DNA from 2 places in the Paenibacillus terrisolis genome. Region 2 is predicted to be linked to the other one. Evidence: riboswitches for the same ligand, from Rfam matches in the RefSeq annotation. Region 2 holds a riboswitch; the other holds the start of a gene.
The links. Region 2 has a riboswitch for S-adenosylmethionine ahead of metA (homoserine O-acetyltransferase MetA). Riboswitches for the same ligand answer to the same signal wherever they lie in the genome.
Positions count from the first base shown of each region.

Region 1: linked by a shared signal. The riboswitch ahead of ACI48K_RS11810 (methionine ABC transporter ATP-binding protein) and the one ahead of metA (homoserine O-acetyltransferase MetA) in region 2 are both predicted to bind S-adenosylmethionine.

Region 1 is NZ_JBKFGG010000010.1:24,638-34,769, reverse strand. Features, by position in the region: gene ACI48K_RS11825 (UbiD family decarboxylase) at 1-588, shown strand, start outside; gene ACI48K_RS11820 (Cthe_2314 family HEPN domain-containing protein) at 604-1,326, shown strand; gene ACI48K_RS11815 (hypothetical protein) at 1,481-1,903, shown strand; SAM riboswitch class I at 1,913-2,070, shown strand; gene ACI48K_RS11810 (methionine ABC transporter ATP-binding protein) at 2,180-3,196, shown strand; gene ACI48K_RS11805 (methionine ABC transporter permease) at 3,196-3,855, shown strand; gene ACI48K_RS11800 (MetQ/NlpA family ABC transporter substrate-binding protein) at 4,015-4,884, shown strand; gene ACI48K_RS11795 (SDR family oxidoreductase) at 5,087-5,860, shown strand; gene ACI48K_RS11790 (NifU family protein) at 5,974-6,219, opposite strand; gene mqnE (aminofutalosine synthase MqnE) at 6,286-7,392, opposite strand; gene ACI48K_RS11780 (HesB/IscA family protein) at 7,602-7,958, shown strand; gene ACI48K_RS11775 (AI-2E family transporter) at 8,088-9,281, opposite strand; gene ACI48K_RS11770 (YheC/YheD family protein) at 9,471-10,132, shown strand, end outside.
Region 2 is NZ_JBKFGG010000047.1:17,296-27,427, forward strand. Features, by position in the region: gene corA (magnesium/cobalt transporter CorA) at 312-1,247, opposite strand; SAM riboswitch class I at 1,707-1,835, shown strand; gene metA (homoserine O-acetyltransferase MetA) at 1,955-2,890, shown strand; gene ACI48K_RS24040 (aminotransferase class I/II-fold pyridoxal phosphate-dependent enzyme) at 2,926-4,113, shown strand; gene ACI48K_RS24045 (trans-sulfuration enzyme family protein) at 4,106-5,299, shown strand; gene ACI48K_RS24050 (VOC family protein) at 5,622-6,032, opposite strand; gene mqnC (cyclic dehypoxanthinyl futalosine synthase) at 6,551-7,687, shown strand; gene ACI48K_RS24060 (putative sporulation protein YtxC) at 8,200-9,102, shown strand; gene thrS (threonine--tRNA ligase) at 9,498-10,132, shown strand, end outside.

The DNA of each region.
Region 1 (10,132 bases), on a different contig from region 2:
AAGCCCCTCGATCTGGCGGACTTCCGGCTCCTGCTCAAAACGGTGCTGGAGCGTTTTAATCCGCAAACCGACCTGTTCATTCTGAACAATACTTCGCATGATACGCTGGATTATACAGGGCATAAGCTCAATCATGGCAGCAAGGCGATTCTGATCGGCGTTGGGGATCCGGTTCGCGAGTTGCCGAAGGCTTATGAAGAAGGCGATCTGGCCGAAATCGACCGTATTCGGGCGTTCCATGACGGTTGCCTGGTCGTTTCGGGCGCTTCCTATAAGGACGAGCCTGAATTGCCGCAGCGATTATTGGGAAGACTGCGGGAACGCGGAACATCTTGGCCGCTGGTCATTTTGGCTGACGATGCCGATGCGGCCACGAAGGATCAGACCGCTTTTTTGTGGACGGTGTTTACCCGCTTTAATCCGGCCGACGATATTTACGCCGCTGCGGATGTGTGTCAGCATCACCTGGCATACGGTCTGCCGATTGTCATCGACGCCCGGATGAAGCCGGGGTATCCGGATGAATTGTTCCCGCGGGAAGATATTGCGTCGCTGGTTGATCAGCGCTGGAAATCTTACTTTGGATAAAGCGAGGAAGATGATATGCTGCGAAGCTTACTAGGCGAACCGCCGAGACAAAATGATGGCCGTCTGGCCGATACGATGGAAGCGATGGCAACAACCGCCAAGCTGTTGCAGAAGGAAATGGAGCTGCATCAGGATCCCTCGCATGATTTTCGCAAATTGGAGATATGGACCCACGGTCTGATTTCGTCTTTGGACGAACTGGAGCAGTGTCTGTTTGCGGCGGCGTTTTTCCGGAAAAAGGTGCATACCGATTCCGTCGATAAGATGGATCCGGCTGAACGGGAGAACTATGCAAGATATGTCTTTTTCTACAAGGACGGATTCATTCGGGTGTTCTCTGCGCTTGATAAACTCGGGACGGTGCTGAATGAGCTGTACGATCTGAAAACCTCCAAGGTGAAGGCTCGTTTCTCCTATTTCACCGTACTTCGCCAGTTTTCTTATTGGAAGGTGCACCCGGATCTGGGTTCGAAGCTGGTGTCCATCAAGGAGAAATACCGGGAGGCGCTTGGCGTTCTGCGCAGCCGCCGGAATACGGAAATCCACTACATGAATTCGGAAATGAAGGATGACTTGTGGCAGCGGCACCAAGCGCTGTTCGGGACGATCGAACTGGAGGATTTGGATCGGCATATCCGCGATTTGCAGCATGGGTATGATATGGTTTGCGAGACCTTTTTGACGGTGTTCCAGTACACCAATCAGCGTTGGAAGAAGCTGGTTAAGTCAAACTCGTAGATCGACCGGGAAATAACGCGGTTCGCCTTCCGACGGTACCTGTATGGTTAGGGGCCCGTTGCTTAATGGCAAGGGGGAGTTCATCGCCAACAGTAACTCATCGCTAACTGTGCCCCATGGCTAATTTACTGCCCCATGGCTAATTTACTGCCCCATGGCTAATGCTGCCCCAAAAAATAGCGACCATTTAGGGCCTTATTTTCCGGATTCCGGCGTGTTACTCCGCAATAAGGGAATTAATGGGTCTTATTTTCCAGAAAACGTTGCAAAAAGCGGCGATTTCCCGGCGATTCGAGAAAATAGCGCCCTTTCTGTCCTCTATTTTATGCCAAACGAGGGGGATCGCCCCAATAACGCCCTTTTATTCCCTTATATAAACTTCCGGGTCTTGAGCAACAGCGATCGAAGGAACGTTTCACTCCGCTGCTTTATTTGCTCAGTCATTTTACAAATTAAATTATCGTCAAAGCTGCCAAAGCCTGAAATGTTGATGACAATTTTTTTCTTTGACAAAACCCATGAAAGCTTCTATACTCTAAAACATATCAAAAACATCATGAAATTGAAATTCATATAACTGCATATTTTCTTATCGAGAGAGGCGGAGGGAAAGGCCCGATGAAGCCCAGCAACCGATTTGATCATGACGTTGGTTTTGATAACCTGCGGGACATGACAAATGACATGGTGCTAATTCCTTCAAAACCGAGTGCGCGTGAAGCGGCCGGTTTTGGCAGATGAGAAGGTTTTGTCTTTACAAAAAGAGAGCCCTTTGAATCTGTGAAGGGGCTCTTTATTTTTTTGGAAAAATGCAGAAAATTCGGCTCTTACGAGTCATGGGAGGCTAGTCGGATTGATTGAACTCAAACAGCTCACCAAGACATACGGCGGCAAAAAGACGTCAACGACCGCATTGTCCGGGCTGAATCTGACGGTGGAAAAAGGGGAAATCTTCGGGGTGATCGGTCACTCCGGGGCCGGAAAAAGCACGCTTATCCGCTGCATCAACTTGCTTGAACGTCCCACTGAGGGCGAAGTTTGGGTAGGCGGCGTCGAGCTGACGAAGCTTGGCAAAAGAGAGCTGCAGCAGCGGCGGCGCAAGATCGGGATGATTTTCCAGCACTTTAATCTGCTGTCGTCGGCCAATGTGTACGACAATATCGCTTTTCCGCTTACGCTGATCGGAACACCGAAGGCGGCTATCGCCGAAAAAGTAAACAGCTTGCTTGCTTTGGTCGGTCTGGAGGAACACCGCCATAAGTTTCCCGCCCAGTTGTCGGGAGGACAAAAACAGCGGGTCGGCATCGCCCGGGCGCTGGCCAGCGATCCGGATGTTCTGCTCTGCGACGAGGCAACCTCGGCACTGGATCCGCAGACGACCGATTCCATCCTGAAACTGCTGCTCGATATCAATCGCAAGTTTCAATTGACGATTTTGCTCATCACGCACGAAATGCACGTGATCCAAAGCATCTGCGACCGCGTCGCCGTGATTCATCAAGGCGGTATTGTGGAGCAAGGGCCGGTCACGGAGGTGTTCCTCAAGCCGAAACATGAGGTCACTAGGGAATTCATAAACCGGGATCCATCCGGGGAAGAAGGATTTTCACAGGCATTGTCGGTATCGCGTCCGGAATGGAAGCACCTTGTGCGAATTACGTTTCTTGGTGTCAAGACGTATGAATCGGTATTATCCCAAGTCGTACGGGAAACCGGAGTCAACTTCGCTATTCTTCAGGGGACGATTTCTACGATCAAGGATGTTCCTTACGGCCAGTTGACCGTTTCCTTCGAAGGCGCCGACGCGGACGTCGATAACACGCTGGCATTGCTCAAAGCGCGGGATCTTGATGTGGAGGTGATCAGGTAATGGATTTTTCCGGAATCGATTGGGCTGAGATGGGCCAGGCCACGTTGGATACGCTGCGGATGATTGGATTTGCCGCGTTGTTCACTTTTGTGATCGGACTTCCGCTTGGCGTCTTGCTTTACACATTCTCGCGTTCTAATACCTGGGTATTGGGATGGGTTTACAGGTTATTATCTCTAATAGTGAATATTCTCAGATCCGTGCCGTTCATCATCCTGATCGTTGCGCTGATCCCGGTGACCCGGGCAATTATGGGAGTCTCCACCGGAGTGGAAGGCACGATCCCGCCGCTCGTCATTGGCGCCGCGCCTTTCTTCGCCCGGCTCGTGGAAACGGCGCTTCGCGAGGTTGATCGCGGCGTAATTGAAGCATCCCAAGCGATGGGCGCTTCTTCCTTGCAGGTCATCCGCAAGGTGCTGCTGCCCGAATCCATGCCCGGCTTAATCGCGGGTATGACGATTACCGTAGTTACACTGGTATCCTATACGGCGATGTCGGGGATGGTCGGCGGCGGCGGACTCGGCGATTTGGCCATCCGCTACGGCTACTACCGCTACGAGACGGAAATCATGATTATCTCGGTCATTTTTATGGTTGTGCTCGTGCAGCTGCTGCAAATGCTGGGTGACCGGCTGGTTATCCGCTTTACCCGGAAATAAGGGGGCTTCGAATACGAAATGACCTTCGATCGCTGTTGCCCCCAAATTCCTTGAATAAATTTAGTTGTGGAAATTTCGGGGACAAAGGCGAACGCTTCGCTTCTTCAGGAACATTTCGTTTTCTCCACTATAAAAAAACTTTTAGGAGGTCATGCTGTTATGAAAAAATGGACATTATCTTTGTTAACTCTCGTACTTATTTTGGTGCTTGCCGCTTGCGGAAACAATAACGCCAAAAACAATGCTTCGGAGGGCAACTCAACGGCTGCTGCCGGCAACGACAATCAGGCAACGACGGAAAATACCGCCAAGCCGGTTAAATTGGTTGTTGGCGCGACTGTGCCGCATGCGGACATTTTGCGGTTCATTGCACCTAAGCTCAAAGAGGAAGGCATCGACCTTGAAGTCAAGGAATTTACGGATTATGTACAGCCGAACGTTCAACTGTATGAAAAAGAGCTGGACGCGAACTACTTCCAACATCAGCCTTATCTCGACGATCAAAATAAAAAGAACAATTTCGACCTTGTTTCGGTCGTAGGCGTTCATGTTGAACCGTTTGGCGCTTATTCCAAGAAATACAAATCCGCGGACGAAATTCCGGACGGTGCAAAAGTTGCGATTCCGAACGACGCGACCAACGGCGGACGGGCTCTGCTGCTGCTTCAAAAGCAAGGCCTGCTTACGCTGAACCCGGATGCCGGTATCGAAGCTACGAAAGCCGACATTACGGAAAATCCGAAAAACCTGAAGATCATCGAAGTTGACGCAGCCATGCTGCCACGCCAATTGGACGAAGTCGATCTGGCGCTGATCAACACGAACTATGCGCTGGAAGCCAATCTGAATCCGACCAAAGACGCTCTGTTCATCGAAGATAAAGATTCGCCTTACACCAACATCCTGGTTGCCCGTCCCGACAACAAAGATTCCGACGCCATCCAAAAGCTGGCCAAAGCGCTGACTTCGGACGATGTCAGAACTTTCATCAATGACACGTACAAAGGCGCATTGGTTCCGGTATTCTAAACCGGCTGGACGTATCGTACAGCAATCCCGCTCCTTGCATGGGGCGGGATTTTTCTATGTAAACGGTACATTCGCCTTAATACAAGAAATTACTCAATGCTTTTGCTTGAGTAGTTTTTTTATGGAGTGGACTTCCCGTTTGTGACAATCGTCCAAATCTTTTATACTGGAAACTAAGCTATATTGGAGGAGGAGAAGGACATTGTTGGGAAAAGTCGCCCTAATTACGGGGAGCGCAACCGGCTTGGGCAAAAAAACGGCGTTGACGCTGGCCGAGCAAGGCTATGATATTGCGCTGAATTACGTACATAGCGAATCCGAAGCATTCTCCCTTCGCTCCGCCATTGAGCGGATGGGTGTGCGCTGCATTGCGGTGCAGGCCGATGTTTCCCGGCGGGAGCAGATCGAGACGCTGGCCTCGCAGGTTGCCGATAACCTGGGCACGATCGACATTCTCGTGAACAACGCAGGACCGTTTATCCGGGAGCGCCGGCTGTTTGCCGACTACAGCCAGAACGAAATTTTGGGGATGATCGAGGGGAACTTGGTCGGAACCATTTTGCTGGATCATCTCGTGCTTCACGGCATGCGGGAGAAGGGCTGGGGGCGTATCATCCACTTTGGTTTCGGCCACGCTTCCGAGTCCCGTTCATGGCCTCACCGCGCGGTATACGCGGCTGCCAAGACAGGGCTTGTCTCGTTTACGAAAACGCTGGCCGTGGAGGAAGCTTCTTACGGCATTACTGTCAATATGGTATGTCCCGGAGATATCCGGGGCGGCAATAAGGAAAAGTCGATTCGGGAGGCCCGGGAAATCCGGGATGGGCAGACCCCTTTGGGACGTCCCGGCAGCGGCGAGGATATCGCCCGGGTTATCGCGTTTCTATGCCATCCGGATTCCGACTTCATTACGGGCAATATTATGGACATCTCCGGCGGACTGGATCCGATTCGTCCGTGGATTAAACCAATTTAATCCCCTTGGAAAACAAAAACTCGGCCCTTGCCGGCAACGCCGGAGGACCGAGCTTTTTAATTGCGGAGCTTCTTCGGGAAATGAGAAAAAGTCCGTTAAAGGCCGGGAAAACCTTAGAATACTTGGATAACCTCTTCCACGCCTTCCACTTCTTCGAACAATGCGCGTTCGATCCCCGCTTTGAGGGTAATTGTGGAGCTTGGGCAGCTTCCGCAAGCACCCATCAATTTCAGCTTAACGATGCCGTCCTCAACGTCTACCAATTCAACGTCGCCGCCGTCGCGTTGCAGGAAAGGGCGCAATTTATCGAGTACTTCCAAAACTTCGTCATACAATTTATCTTGTACATGTTCACTCATTGTATTCAACTCCTTTCTTGATTCATTATATTACAAAATATCTAAATTTAAAATGCTTTGGACACCTTATTCATAAACCTTGATTTCATTATAGAACGTGTCCCGTTCAACCGGGATTCGTCCGGCGCCTTTGATCAGCCAGACCAGTTCCTTCCGGGTGATGCCTTCCGGCGTCAACGCGCCGGCCGCATGGCTGATTTGCTCGCGCAAAATCGTGCCGTGAACGTCGGATGCTCCAAAAGTCAAAGCCATTTGAGTCAGCTGTACACCGATGTTGATGAAGTACGCTTTGATATGCTGGATATTATCCAGCATCAGGCGGCTGATCGCAATCGTCTTGAGATCCTCGAAAGCCGAGTTGCGCCGCATAATTCCCGCGTTTTTGTTGCGGGGCTGCATGGATAGCGGGATGAACACCATAAAACCGCCGGTCTCATCCTGAAGTTCGCGAATTTGTATCATGTGGCGAATCCGGTCCTCATGGGTTTCGATCGAGCCGTACAGCATGGTTGTATGAGTTTTCATGCCAAGCTGATGCGCCGTCCGGTGCACGTCGAGATATTGATCGACATTGGCCTTGGATACCTTCATTTTCTCGCGGTATTGATCGGATAAAATTTCCGCTCCCCCGCCGGTCAGCGATTGAAGACCCGCTTGCTGCAGCTTTACAAGGACGTCCTTCGTGCTGAGGCCGCTGAGCCGGGTAAAGAACTCAATTTCCGCGGCCGTGTACGCTTTAAGCGTAACTTCAGGGAAACGTTCATTCAGCGCCTTGAGCGAATCCACATAATATTGAAACGGAACATGGTTATTATGCCCGCCGACGATATGAAATTCGCGGACATCGGGATTGATATGCTGCTCAACATAGCGAATCATTTCCTCGCCGGACAGCGTATAAGAGCCTTCTTCGCCTTGATCCTTACGGAAATTGCAAAACGCGCAGTACGATTCGCACACATTCGTAAAATAAAGGCTCATATTTTCGATAAAATAGACCTTTTTACCGTTTTTGCGCAAATTCACCTCGTTGGCAAGTTGGCCAATCGTCAATATATCGTCGCTTTCATATAAATAAACGCCGTCTTCCAGGCTAAGTCTTTCGCCCTTGCGGACTTTTTCGGCAATTTCGGCCATTTTCGTATCCGTATATGGAGTAACCGTTGTAATCATGACAATACCTCCGTTTCCAAGTCAATGATCCTATTATAAACCTCCTAATCTTGCGGGGCAATAATGCTTACTGGAAAGAGAGCGTTATTGCAGCAATAAAAATCACATTTCTTGAGGGAATTGCAGATGTGGAGTATAATTTTATTGAAGTCTTAAAAGTCGGCTCGAACAAAGCCCGCTTGTTTTTAACGAATAAGGAGGGTGAAATCATGATTAACATTAGCGACAGCGCTTTGGCGCGAATTCAACATATGTTGGCCGGAGAAGAAGCTCCGGACATGTTCCTGCGTTTGGGCGTCAATCCCGGCGGGTGCAGCGGTTTTTCTTATAACATGGGGCTCGACAATGAGGAAAGCGACAAGGATGTCTATATGGATGTCAAAGGTCTCAAAGTCGTAGTGGAGAAAGAAAGCATCCGTTATTTGAACGGTCTCGAGATCGATTTTCAGGAGTCCGGGATGAGCGGCGGGTTCACCATCCACAATCCGAACGCCGTCGCTACCTGCGGATGCGGCCAGTCGTTCCGCATGAAGGATGAAGAGGGGCAGCCGCAGGTTTGCGACTGAACTCCAAAGCAGCCGGCACCGGAGCGTTATACCGATGAAGCAGAGGCCATCTTTCCGTGAAGGAGAGATGGCCTTTTTGCGCGCTTTGAATGAAAACCTACTTATTATAATATGGGGGTTAGTCCCAAATCATTCCTTAGCCGCTTCTGGGTCTTTGTTATCCTCGGTGTCGGTGGTCAGCGCTTCCCCGGCTTCTTCATACAACCGCGAACGCCGTTCGAACCAGCCGAACAGATGCGTGACGACGACTTTAAACACGGCGTACCCCGGCACGGCCAGGATAATGCCTACGATGCCAAACAGATTGCCTGCCGTTAGGATGACGAAAATAATGGTAATCGGATGGATTCGCAGCGTTTTCCCCATGATTTGGGGGGAGATGAATTTGCCTTCGATAAGCTGCACGACCGTCCAAACAATAACCAGTTTGAGCAGCATCACCGGTGAAGTGACAATGGCGATCACAAGCGCCGGCGTAATCGCGATAGCCGGTCCCAGATAAGGAACGATGCTGGTGAATGAAGCGATAATGGCCAACACCAGCGAGTAGTCGAGGCCGATGATCAAGTAGCCGATGTACAGCAGGATGCCGATGCAGAAGCTGACGATGATCTGCCCGCGGATGTAGGAGCTGATTTGCCCGTTCATTTCCGTCATAACGCCATGCGTTTGCTCGCGGAAGCGAACCGGAACGAATCGAAGGAAGAATTTCGGCAATTTTTTGCCGTCCTTAAGAAGATAAAACAAAATAAACGGAACGGTAGCTATGGCCAAAACGATGTTTTTAATGGCCCCCAGAAATCCGCCGACCCCGGACCAGAAATTATCGAACAGCGAGGTAGCCTGCTGAGACAGGGTGCTTCCCAAATCATCGGGATTAAATCCGGTAGACTGCTGGATTTGGTGAAAAAAATCGCTTCCGATCAAACTTTCGAACTGGATCTGAACCTCATCACTGTATTTAGGGATATTGTCGATCAAACTGTTGATCTGATCCCGCACTACGGGAATGACGGTGATGACCAGCACGGTGATCAGGCCCGCGATCAGCAGATATACGGCGATGATCGTATATACCCGTCCGATTCTACGGCGCTCCAAAAAGTCCACCAGCGGATTCAATAAGTAGAATAAGGCTCCGGTCAGCAACAGCGGAAGCAGCACGGTTTCGAGCAAGACCGTGATCGGCGTGAACACGAACGAGATTTTGGCGAAGACGAAAATATTCAGGCCGATGAGCAGCAGGATGAGCAAGAATATGACAAATCGATTGTTGAGAAAGTACTTTTTGAGCCGGTCATTCCACATTGACACACTTCCCATGAACGAGAAAACCCTCCAGTCTGTTAACTAGCAAATCCTTATAATTAGTAATACGTACTAAAAAGAATTGGTTTCAGGCATTTATTCCATACCTGCAGGGAAAAGGGGCGAAGGCCTTGGACAATCATCCAAGAGCGGAAGCCTCTTTTTGAGTATGTATAACGTATGGAGGAGAAAGGGGATGGTGTCATGGCGGGGAGACAACTGGCTAATAAGTGGCTGAAAACCGAAGCGCTGCTTAGCAACGCGGAAGTGGCCGCCCACGTACCGCAAACCCGAATGTTCAGCTCGGAAGAGTTAAAACGAATGGTACATCAGTTCGGTATGGTGGTCATCAAACCTATTCGGGGCGGCGGCGGATATGGTGTCATCAAGGTGACCTACACGGGCAGAATATATTCCTTCGAATATTTATCCAAACGAAGATCGTTTGCCAGCTTCGAGGCGATGTTTAGGTCGTTAAACCGGGCGAAGGTCGGTCGCCAATATATCATTCAACAGGGGATTCGTTTGGCTCACATCGCCGGGCGGCCCATCGACTACCGGGTCAAAGTCGCCAAAGAAAACGAAGCCTGGATATATCGCTCGATGGTCGGGCGCTTGGCCCGGCCGGGGTTGTTCGTAACGAATTTATGCAAGGGCGGAACCCTGCTCAGCTCACGCGAGGGGTTAAGCCGTTCACTGGGCCGTAAGGCGGTAAAAACCAAACGACAAGAGATGCGTTCTTTGACGGACACATGCATCACAATCATGGAGACTTCTTTTCCGGGAATCGGCGAACTGGGTTTTGATTATGGTATCGATCGCAGCGGGAAGATCTGGATATTCGAGGTGAACACCCGTCCGCAATG
Region 2 (10,132 bases):
ACTGTACCATTGCAGGTTTTGCTGCTCATGAGTCTTCGGGAGCCAAAAAAACTGCAATTATGCAGTTTTCGCTCATAATCAAAAAGCCGACGCGGAATTTCAATCCGCGTCGGTGTTTACTTACCTTCCCAAAAAGTACGGAGAAGCAGGCAATGGAGAGAAAATTTGAAGCCGCAGAAGCGATAGCGTTCGCCTTTGCCATCCAATTGTAACCCCTCTTGGTGTTAATAAATCATACAATTGGATGGCAACAGCGATCGAAGGCTCAAGTATTTCTCGGAATTGCCAAACGCTTCAACGCACTTTTTCCTTCATATCCAATCCCGCTTGCGGAACAGATAAAACATGCCGGCGCCCAGCGCGATCATAATGCCCAAAACAACGAAATAACCATATTTCGTATGAAGCTCCGGCATATTGTCGAAATTCATGCCATACAGTCCGGTAATCAACGTAAGCGGAATAAATATCGTTGTGATAGCGGTAAACACGCGCATGATTTCGTTGGCCCGGTTGGCGATTGCCGACTGATAAGCTTCTCGTAAGTTGCCGACGAGTTCGCGGAACGTGTCAAAGTTTTCGGAAATCTTAACGGCGTTTTCGTAAATATCGCTAAAGTATTTTTGCAGTTGATCGTCGATCAAACGCAAATCCTTTTTGTTTAAAATGTTGATGACTTCTTTTTGCGGGCCGAGCACCTTTTTCAGCCACAGAATTTCGCTTCGGAGGCCAATGATTTCGCCCAGATGCGAACGTTTGGTATGAATGAGGATATCCTCCTCAAGCTTCTCGATTTTCGCTTCGATCCGGTCGCCGACGCTGAAGTAGTTGTCGACCACAAGGTCGATCAGCAGGTACAAAAACCGGTCGGGTTCGCTGACTTCCTGTTCCCACAGAATGGGCTTTACGGCGCGCAACTCGTTAATTTTTTGCTTCGTAACGGTGATGATATAATGCCGGCCGAGAAAAATATTCAGCGACCGGAGGAAAATTTCTTCGTCGTCATAGCGAATGCTGTTAACTACAATGAAATAGTGGTTGTCATACGTTTCGATTTTCGGACGCTGTTCCTCTTCGGTCAGGCAGTCCTCCACAGCCAGATCATGCAGCTGGAAGATCGGCTGCAGCAGGGCCAAATCGTCCACGTCCGCGTCGATCCAATAGAAGCCCTCCTCCGGGGCAACCGTCGTCAGCTCCAGATCCTCAACCGGTGTGAATACGCCTTCTTGCACGTGACGAATTTTCATAAGCCTTCCCTCCCTTTCCCCGGACCTTAGGATAAGCCGGGTATGCTCTTTGGTTGGAGCACAGGAAAGAGATCAGCTGTTTTTCGGTGACGCCAAAATAAGGCGTTTATTTAAAACACCGGGAAACGAAAGTGCCCGTGACTTGCCGCGAGCTCCCTGCTGATCGTTTTCCTATGCGATTGTCTTGCCAGGGTCAAGCACTGCGGACTCGGGTCGCCTTCCATTCTCGGTTTCACCTCTTTTGGGATGGGTCTTTAAAACACTTGTCTAGTATAACGCTGCAAGCTGAAATGTTTCAACCCAAAAGTATCATATGTAAAGACGAACTTTCATGGTGCAAAAGAAAATGTGATTTTTATCCTAAGTTCTTGACGGAAATGGGTATCATCCATTAAAGTGATTTTAAGAGCCGCGAGGCATTTCGGCTTACTGATTTAAAAAACAACCGAATAAAGCGAAATCTTATCAAGAGCAGGTGGAGGGACTAGCCCGATGAAACCCGGCAACCGGCGATTTTTAATCGCAGCGGTGCTAATTCTTGCAGAAACGTAAAGCCTAAGCGGCTTCATGCTTTCTGACAGATGAGAGAGGCGCATACAGGAAATTTATGATGACCTTTCTCCATACCGAGAAAGGTCTTTCTTGATTTTCAGGGCTTCTTTTCAAGCGATAGGATTGCTTATTACCGTCAAAGGAGTGAAGAATTTATGCCGATTAAAGTTCCGGATCATTTGCCGGCCAAAGAAATCCTGACGAATGAGAATATTTTCGTAATGGATGAGAGTAGAGCCTATCACCAGGATATCCGTCCTTTGCGGATCGCTATTCTTAATCTGATGCCTACCAAGGAGACGACGGAAACGCAAATTTTGCGGCTGCTCGGAAATACGGCGCTGCAGCTCGAAATTGTCCTGCTTCATCCCATTTCCCACACCTCCAAAAATACATCAGCCGAGCACCTGGAGATGTTTTATAAAACCTTCGATGAAATCAGGGATCTCCGCTTTGACGGCATGATTGTCACGGGGGCTCCCGTGGAACAATTGGATTTTGAAGACGTGAATTACTGGGAAGAGCTTAAGGATATCTTCAAATGGAGCAAAACGCATGTGACATCGACGATGCATATTTGTTGGGCTTCCCAAGCAGGTTTGTATTATCACTATGGCGTCCGCAAGATCCCGCTGGCTCAAAAATGCTTCGGCGTATTTTCTCATACCGTGAACAATCCGCATGTAAAACTGGTTCGCGGCTTCGACGAAGTGTTTCAAGTCCCGCATTCCCGCCATACCGACATCGTTCGCGAGGACATTGAAAAGGTGCCGGAGCTGCAAATCCTGGCGGAGTCCGAGCAAGCCGGCGTTTACCTCGTAGCGACGAATGACGGCAAACAGATATTCGTCACCGGCCATTCCGAATATGATCCGTTTTCTTTGAAATGGGAATACGACCGCGACGTGTCAAAAGGACTGGACATCGATCTGCCGGTCAACTACTTCCCGAACGACGACCCGTCCCGGAAGCCATTGTCGACCTGGCGCGGGCACGCAAACTTATTATTTTCCAATTGGCTCAATTACTATGTGTATCAAGAAACGCCGTATGACATCGATCAACTGGCAGAGTTTGTATACGAAATCTAATCATCAATTGAAGATATCCATTGGAGGGATATAAGGTGGCGGAGAAAAAATGGCACATTGAAAGTATTTTGGCGCAAATCGGATCCGTGGAAGAACCGGTGACCGGAGCGGTTAACTACCCGATTTATCAGGCTACCGCTTTTCGGCATCCACAGCTTGGCAAAAGTACCGGTTTCGACTACGCCCGGACGAAAAGCCCGACCCGGAAAGTGCTGGAAGATGCGGCCGCGGCTTTGGAATCGGGGGATGCAGGGTTTGCCTGTAGCTCCGGGATGGCTGCCTTGCAGACGGTATTCACCCTGTTTTCGCAGGGCGACCATCTCATCGTTTCTTTGGATTTATACGGCGGAACTTACCGTTTGATCGAACGGATTTTGTCCAAATACGGCGTTACGGCTTCGTATGTGGATACGAACGATCTCGACGCTTTGGAAAACGTGCGTAAACCAAATACCAAAGCGGTCATTATAGAAACGCCAACCAACCCTTTGATGATGATCACGGATATTGAGGCGGTATCCAGGTGGGCCCGTAAGCACGGACTCCTCACGATTGTGGACAACACGCTGCTAACCCCGTATTTTCAGCGGCCCCTTGAGCTTGGAGCGGACATCGTCGTACATAGCGCGACCAAGTATCTGGGCGGACATAACGACGTGCTGGCCGGCCTGATCGTAACCAAAGGCTCGGAGCTTTCCGCCGAAGTCGGCATTTTGCATAATTCGATCGGAGCGGTGCTGGGGCCAACGGACAGCTACCAGCTTATGCGCGGAATGAAAACGCTGGCCCTGCGCATGGAGCGCCATCAGAGCAATGCGCTGAAGATCGCGGAATATCTGAGGGAGCATCCGCAGGTGGCCGAGGTCTTTTATCCTGCGCTGTCGGAACATCCGGGTTATGAGATTCAAAATAAACAATCGAGCGGAAACACGGGGATTTTCTCGTTCAAAGTGACCGACGCGCGGTATGTAGAGCCGATTCTCCGTCATTTGAAGCTGATCGCTTTTGCGGAAAGCTTAGGCGGGGTGGAGTCGCTGATGACCTATCCGGCGGTGCAGACTCACGCTGACATACCAGCGGAGATCCGCGAGGCGGTTGGAGTCGATGATCGCCTGCTGCGATTCTCGGTAGGGATCGAGCACCATGATGATCTGATTGCGGATTTGGCTCAGGCATTGGAAGCGGCGAAAGCGGAAGTGGAAGGGGGACAAGGTCATGAGTGAGGCTACAAATCAAAGCCGGCATGAGGCTGATTCAAGTCGCAACGAGAAGAAATTCGAGACCAAATTGATTCATTTTGGGAATGAGGTGGACAGCGCGACGGGGGCGTCCAGCGTTCCGCTGTACCAGGCATCTACGTTCCACCATCACGATATTTTCAATCCGCCGCAATACGATTACAGCCGTTCCGGCAACCCGACGCGCCAGGCGCTGGAGGATTATATCGCGCTGCTTGAAGGAGGCGTGCGAGGATTTGCGTTTCCGAGCGGAATGGCGGCGATTTCCACAACGTTTATGCTGCTTTCGGCAGGGGATCACGTTATCGTGACCGAGGATGTTTACGGGGGCACGTACCGGCTGCTGACGAATATTTTAAGCCGGATGAGAATTGAAACGACCTTTGTGGACATGACGAACATCGAAGAAGTAAAGGCCGCAGTTAAGTCCAATACCAAAGCGGTATTTATGGAAACGCCGTCGAACCCGACGCTGAAAATTACCGATATCTCGGAGATTGCGGCTTGGGCACGGGAAAACGATCTGCTCAGCATTGTGGACAATACGTTTATGACTCCGTATTATCAGCGGCCGATTGAGCTTGGCGTCGACATCGTCGTTCACAGTGCAACCAAATTTCTCGGCGGGCACAGCGATGTGATTGCTGGCCTGACCGTTGCCCGAACCGAATCACTCGGACGGCAGCTGAAATTTTTGCAAAACGGCCTCGGCAGCGTCCTTGGCGTGCAAGATTCCTGGCTCTTGATGCGAGGCATGAAAACGCTCGGCGCGCGGATGGCCCACAGCGAGATCAGCGCGCGGAAATTGGCGGACTGGCTGAGCGGGCGAAGCGATATTGCCGCGGTCTATTATCCGGGCCTGCCGGATCATCCCGGACGAGAGATTCAAGAGAAGCAATCGACCGGATACGGAGCGGTCGTCTCGTTCGACGCCGGTTCCGGCGAGCGGGCAAAGCGTCTGCTTAGCGCGGTAAAGCTGCCGCTCGTCGCCGTCAGCCTCGGCGCGGTCGAGAGCATCCTTTCCTATCCGGCGATGATGTCCCATGCCTCCATGCCTGCCGAAGTCCGGCAAGAACGAGGCATTACGGACGGGTTACTACGCTTCTCTGTCGGCCTTGAGGACATCGGGGATCTGATCGCCGATCTGGATCAAGCTCTCAAGCACAGCTGACCTGCCCCATGCTCATCGCATCCCCCCTTCGTGAAGGATGGGAGGAGGTTTACAGCTTAGTTGGGCATCGAGAAGGAAAAAGGTATCTTCTGTAAGAGTTCACGTACTCATTTGGGAGCTTTTGCTCCATATTCGCCTTATTAAGCAAGCACGCGATCATAAGCGGCGGTGAGATAAAAAACATAAAACGGTGAGGGTTTTAATCTCACCGTTTTATGTTTAATTAACAGTAATGCTTGAAAAGCTGACCACGCCGAATACTCGCATTATTTAGAATAGAATGCGTAAACATGGAGCCTTTGTGATGGCTCGAACTTCCAAGCTATACTTCGCTCATGCTGCCGATTTCAAGCAGGTTACCCTCCGGGTCGGCGACATAAAAGTTGCGGATGCCGAAGGGATAGGTTATGGGTTCTCCAGTCGGAAATCGCACGCCCAACTTCGATAGTTGCTCATATTCCGCATCTACATCGGCAAAGCAGGGTAACCAGAGGGCAATTTCAAACGTTTGATTGATTCCCTTTGGAGGGACGTAGCTCTCCCCAATTGCCTGCGCGAAGGCTTTCCTGCTGTACATGAACAAGGATAGCGCGCCGCTTGCCGTCTCAAACTCCGCAAAATCCCCGCCATTCCATTGAGTATGAAAGCCCAATGTATCTCTGTAGAATCGAACCATACTGTCCATGTCGTCGGCGTATAGGCACGCGCCCACCCTTACATCTCGTCCGATCAATGTCATCCATCTCCTCTATGTCGCAATGTTTATTGGTGCGTTCTTATCCATAGAGCGATGTCCTCTATAACCTCTTCGGGCGTCGGGGTTTCCTGCGCGTACTGCGTAAGCCTGCCCTCGCCTAGCCTGCACGGCCTTTGTGGCTCCATGATTGCGCATACTGCTCTAACTGTCTCCCGTGTCGAGTAGACGCTTAGGATAATTCATTTCACCTTTTAGTCCTTTTGCTTACCGATAATTTGTGGCCACAACATTGAAATAAGAATAAGGGCTTGGGAAGTTTCCAAAAGGTATTATTCGGATGTGTAGCCACACTTCCTATGCTTGCTATTCTATTTTTTATGCTAACAAACATGGATAAAGTTTACAATAACTGTATCCGTGTTTGTATTCTTATATCACCGCGCCTTAAGACCGGGTGCTGTTTTTCTCCCTATGATTGTGTTACGATTGGTCTATCATCTTAAATTTTCAGTAATTATGGATTTCATCATTTATAGGTTTAAGGAGGCAGAGGAATGTCTGCGATCGATCATATATTAGACAAGGCGCTCCAGGGCGGGCGCCTGAATGTTGAAGAAACCGTTACGCTGTTTGAGTCGGATGAAGTGGAGAAAATGGGCCATGCCGCCAACATTCTGATGGAGCGGAAGCACCCGGAGCCGATTACGACTTTTGTCATCGGCCGCAACATTAATTACACCAATGTCTGCGACGTGTATTGCCGGTTTTGCGCCTTTTATCGTCGTCCCGGCTCGGAGGAAGGATATGTCCTGCCGGACGAAGCGATTTTTCAGAAAATTCAGGAAACGATAGATGTTGACGGGACGGAAATTTTGATGCAGGGCGGGACGAATCCGAATTTGCCGTTCAGCTATTATATTGATCTGCTCAAAGGCATTAAAGAACGTTTCCCGGACATTACGATGCACTCGTTCTCTCCTGCGGAAATCATGAAAATGAAAGAAGTTTCGGATGGCCTTTCACTGGAGGAAGTGGTTCGCCAAATTCACGCGGCGGGTCTTGATTCGCTACCGGGCGGCGGCGCGGAAATTTTGGATGACCGGACGCGCAGTAAAATCAGCCGTCTTAAAGGCTCCTGGCGCGACTGGATGGACGTCATGCAAACGGCGCATAAAATCGGCATGAACACGACGGCCACCATGGTTATCGGCTTCGGCGAATCGATGGAGGAACGTGCCCTCCATTTGATGCGGGTGCGTGACGCGCAGGACGAATGTCTGGAAAACGGCTATCCGTCCGAGGGCTTCCTGGCCTTTATCCCATGGACGTTCCAGCCGGATAATACGAATCTGAAGCAGGAAAGACAAACGCCTGAATCCTATTTGAAAACCGTAGCGATCAGCCGGATCGTTTTGGATAATATCAAAAACCTGCAGTCTTCGTGGGTTACGATGGGACCGGAGGTCGGCAGATTATCCCTGCAATATGGCTGCAACGACTTCGGCAGCACGATGATCGAGGAGAACGTAGTGTCATCGGCCGGCGCCACGCATAAAGTCAATATCGAGTCGATTCTTTCCATTATTCGTTCCGCCGGAAAAATCCCGGCCCAGCGCAATACGAAATATGATATTTTGCGCGTATTTGACGAGAAGAGCACTATCGAACGCGATTTCATCATGCAGAATTAAGCAGTGCAATTTAAACATAACTAATGTGAATGTAGACTTACTCAACTGACTTATACCGTAGAGATTGTTGCATATTGTGCAAAATTATAACCATGTGGCTGGCTTGCCGTCCATTTTGTTGCATATAAAGTGCAACACAATGGAGCTTATCGGCCTGAAATGGTCGCTAGGGGCCAATAATGTTGCATGAAATACAATATCTTTACTATTTTGCTGGCTTCCTGCTTCAATTTGTTGTACGAAATACAACAATTCCTTGCCTGCTCCCCCAATATTACGATTCAAACCTTGTAAAGCATGACTCCGAAACTGCCTGTGAGGCGTAAGAATATCAAGACTACGACTGGAATCATGCGGACTATTTGGTCCGAACCGATATCAGGTTGTAGCGAACCAGAATAACAAGCCAGCGCAATAATGGAAATCCTGCCTTTCATTCCATGGATCGTTCCCGTATATCCGTTTCCTTCCCGCCATATACTTGGAGAAGGAAGCGGAAGGGGGCCAGGTTCATGGATCTTTTTACCATTCGCGTCAAAATGGATGCTGCAGAATCAGGAGACCGGCTTACAACATGCATTCGGGATGCCATGTCTGATTTACATAATGATCGTGTCCGGATGAGCCTGGTTCAGGCTTCGGATGGAGGCAGCGATGCGGAAATTCATGTGGAAGCGCGGGAAGAGCAGGAGGAACAGGAATTACAACTGCTTCGTTTGTCGCTCGGACTAGCCCGTTACATCGTGGATTACAAAGAAGAAGAGATCGTAACCCGAATTCTTGAACGGGAATATGATCTGGCTTCCGATGAGGAAATGCGGGAGGTCAAAGAGATATGTCTTCGTCTTCTTGAAACGCCTGAGAACAGCCGGGAACCGAAAGAAGTCCGGGTTCATCAAGTGAATGAAACGCTGACGAATTATTTGCGGACCGATTCCTTTCTACAATTGGACGGATTTATCGCTTTCCGCCTGAAGGAATACGAGGCAAGGCTGCGCGAAACGGTTGATTACGCCATGGATGAGTATCTGCTGGATAGACAGTATGAGGAATTTATCGGACTCCTGCAATCCTTTGTTTATTTTCAGGAGCCGCTAACGCCGCTTGTCCATTTAATGCATAAGCAAGGAAATGAGTTCGCCGTCTTGAACGAGCAGTTTTCCAGGATTCATGTTACGCCTCCCGGCGGGGTGATCGCGAGGATCGCGGATCAGGAGATGGAGATGGAAGACGTGATCGTCAGTACGCTGATTTCGCTCTCTCCGGACCGGATTTTGATCCACACCCGGGATCCCGAAGCTCAGGTCATTACGACCATCCGCCGCATATTCGGCGATCGGGTGGAGCTTTGTCTGCATTGTCCCCACTGCCAGCCGTTTCATCAAGGCGCGCGGCATCTTGACCAAGGGACCTAAGGAGCTTGAAAAGTCGGGCGAACCAAATTCTTGACGATCATTTGCGATAGCATTATAATTACACTCAAGTCAAAAGCGTCGACAAAGACATGAACCAAAAGACGTCGATCCGTGCAGAGAGAGGGAACGTTGGCTGAAATTCCCTTCGGTTTCGGTTTTTGGTTTACCCCTTTGTAGCTGCTTTCCCGAACCCAGGATGTTGCTGGTATTAAGGATAGCCGGTTCATTGCCGTTACCTAATGCCGAATTAAGGGCTTGCCTCATGCCACACCGCTTGAGGGCAGCCGAATGAGGGTGGAACCACGGGTATATAACGCTCGTCCCTTTCCGGGACGGGCTTTTTATTTTGTCCGCCTCCGGTGACCAAACATATTTCCAAAAGGGAGGAAAAGACGGTGGCAGTATCTATTTCGTTGCCGGACGGTTCGGTCCGGGAATACGCGGAAGGAAGCACTTTGGAGGATGTGGCCGCATCCATCAGCAGCGGTCTGCGTAAAAACGCGCTTGCAGGGAAAATCAATGGGGTGGCCGTGGATTTGAATACCGTGCTGAAAGATGGCGCGGTCGTGGAAATCATCACGGGGGATTCCAAAGACGGTCTGGAAGTCATGCGTCACAGCAGCGCCCATTTGATGGCTCAAGCGGTCAAACGGCTGTTTGGCAACAAGGAAGTCAAGCTGGGCATCGGTCCGGTAATCGAGGACGGCTTTTATTATGACATGGATTTGGAGCATCCGCTGAATCCGGAGGATTTGCAAAAGATCGAAAAAGAAATGGAACGCATCATCGGTGAAAATCTGCCGATTACCCGCCGCGAAGTCAGCCGCGATGAAGCGATTGCGATCTTCACGGAACTCGGAGATCCGTATAAGCTGGAGTTGATTCGCGATCTGCCGGAAGACAGCGTGCTGTCTATCTATGATCAAGGAGAATTCTTCGATTTGTGCCGCGGGCCGCATGTGCCTTCCACCGGCAAAATCAAAGTTTTTAAACTGCTTAACGTAGCGGGTGCTTACTGGCGCGGCAACAG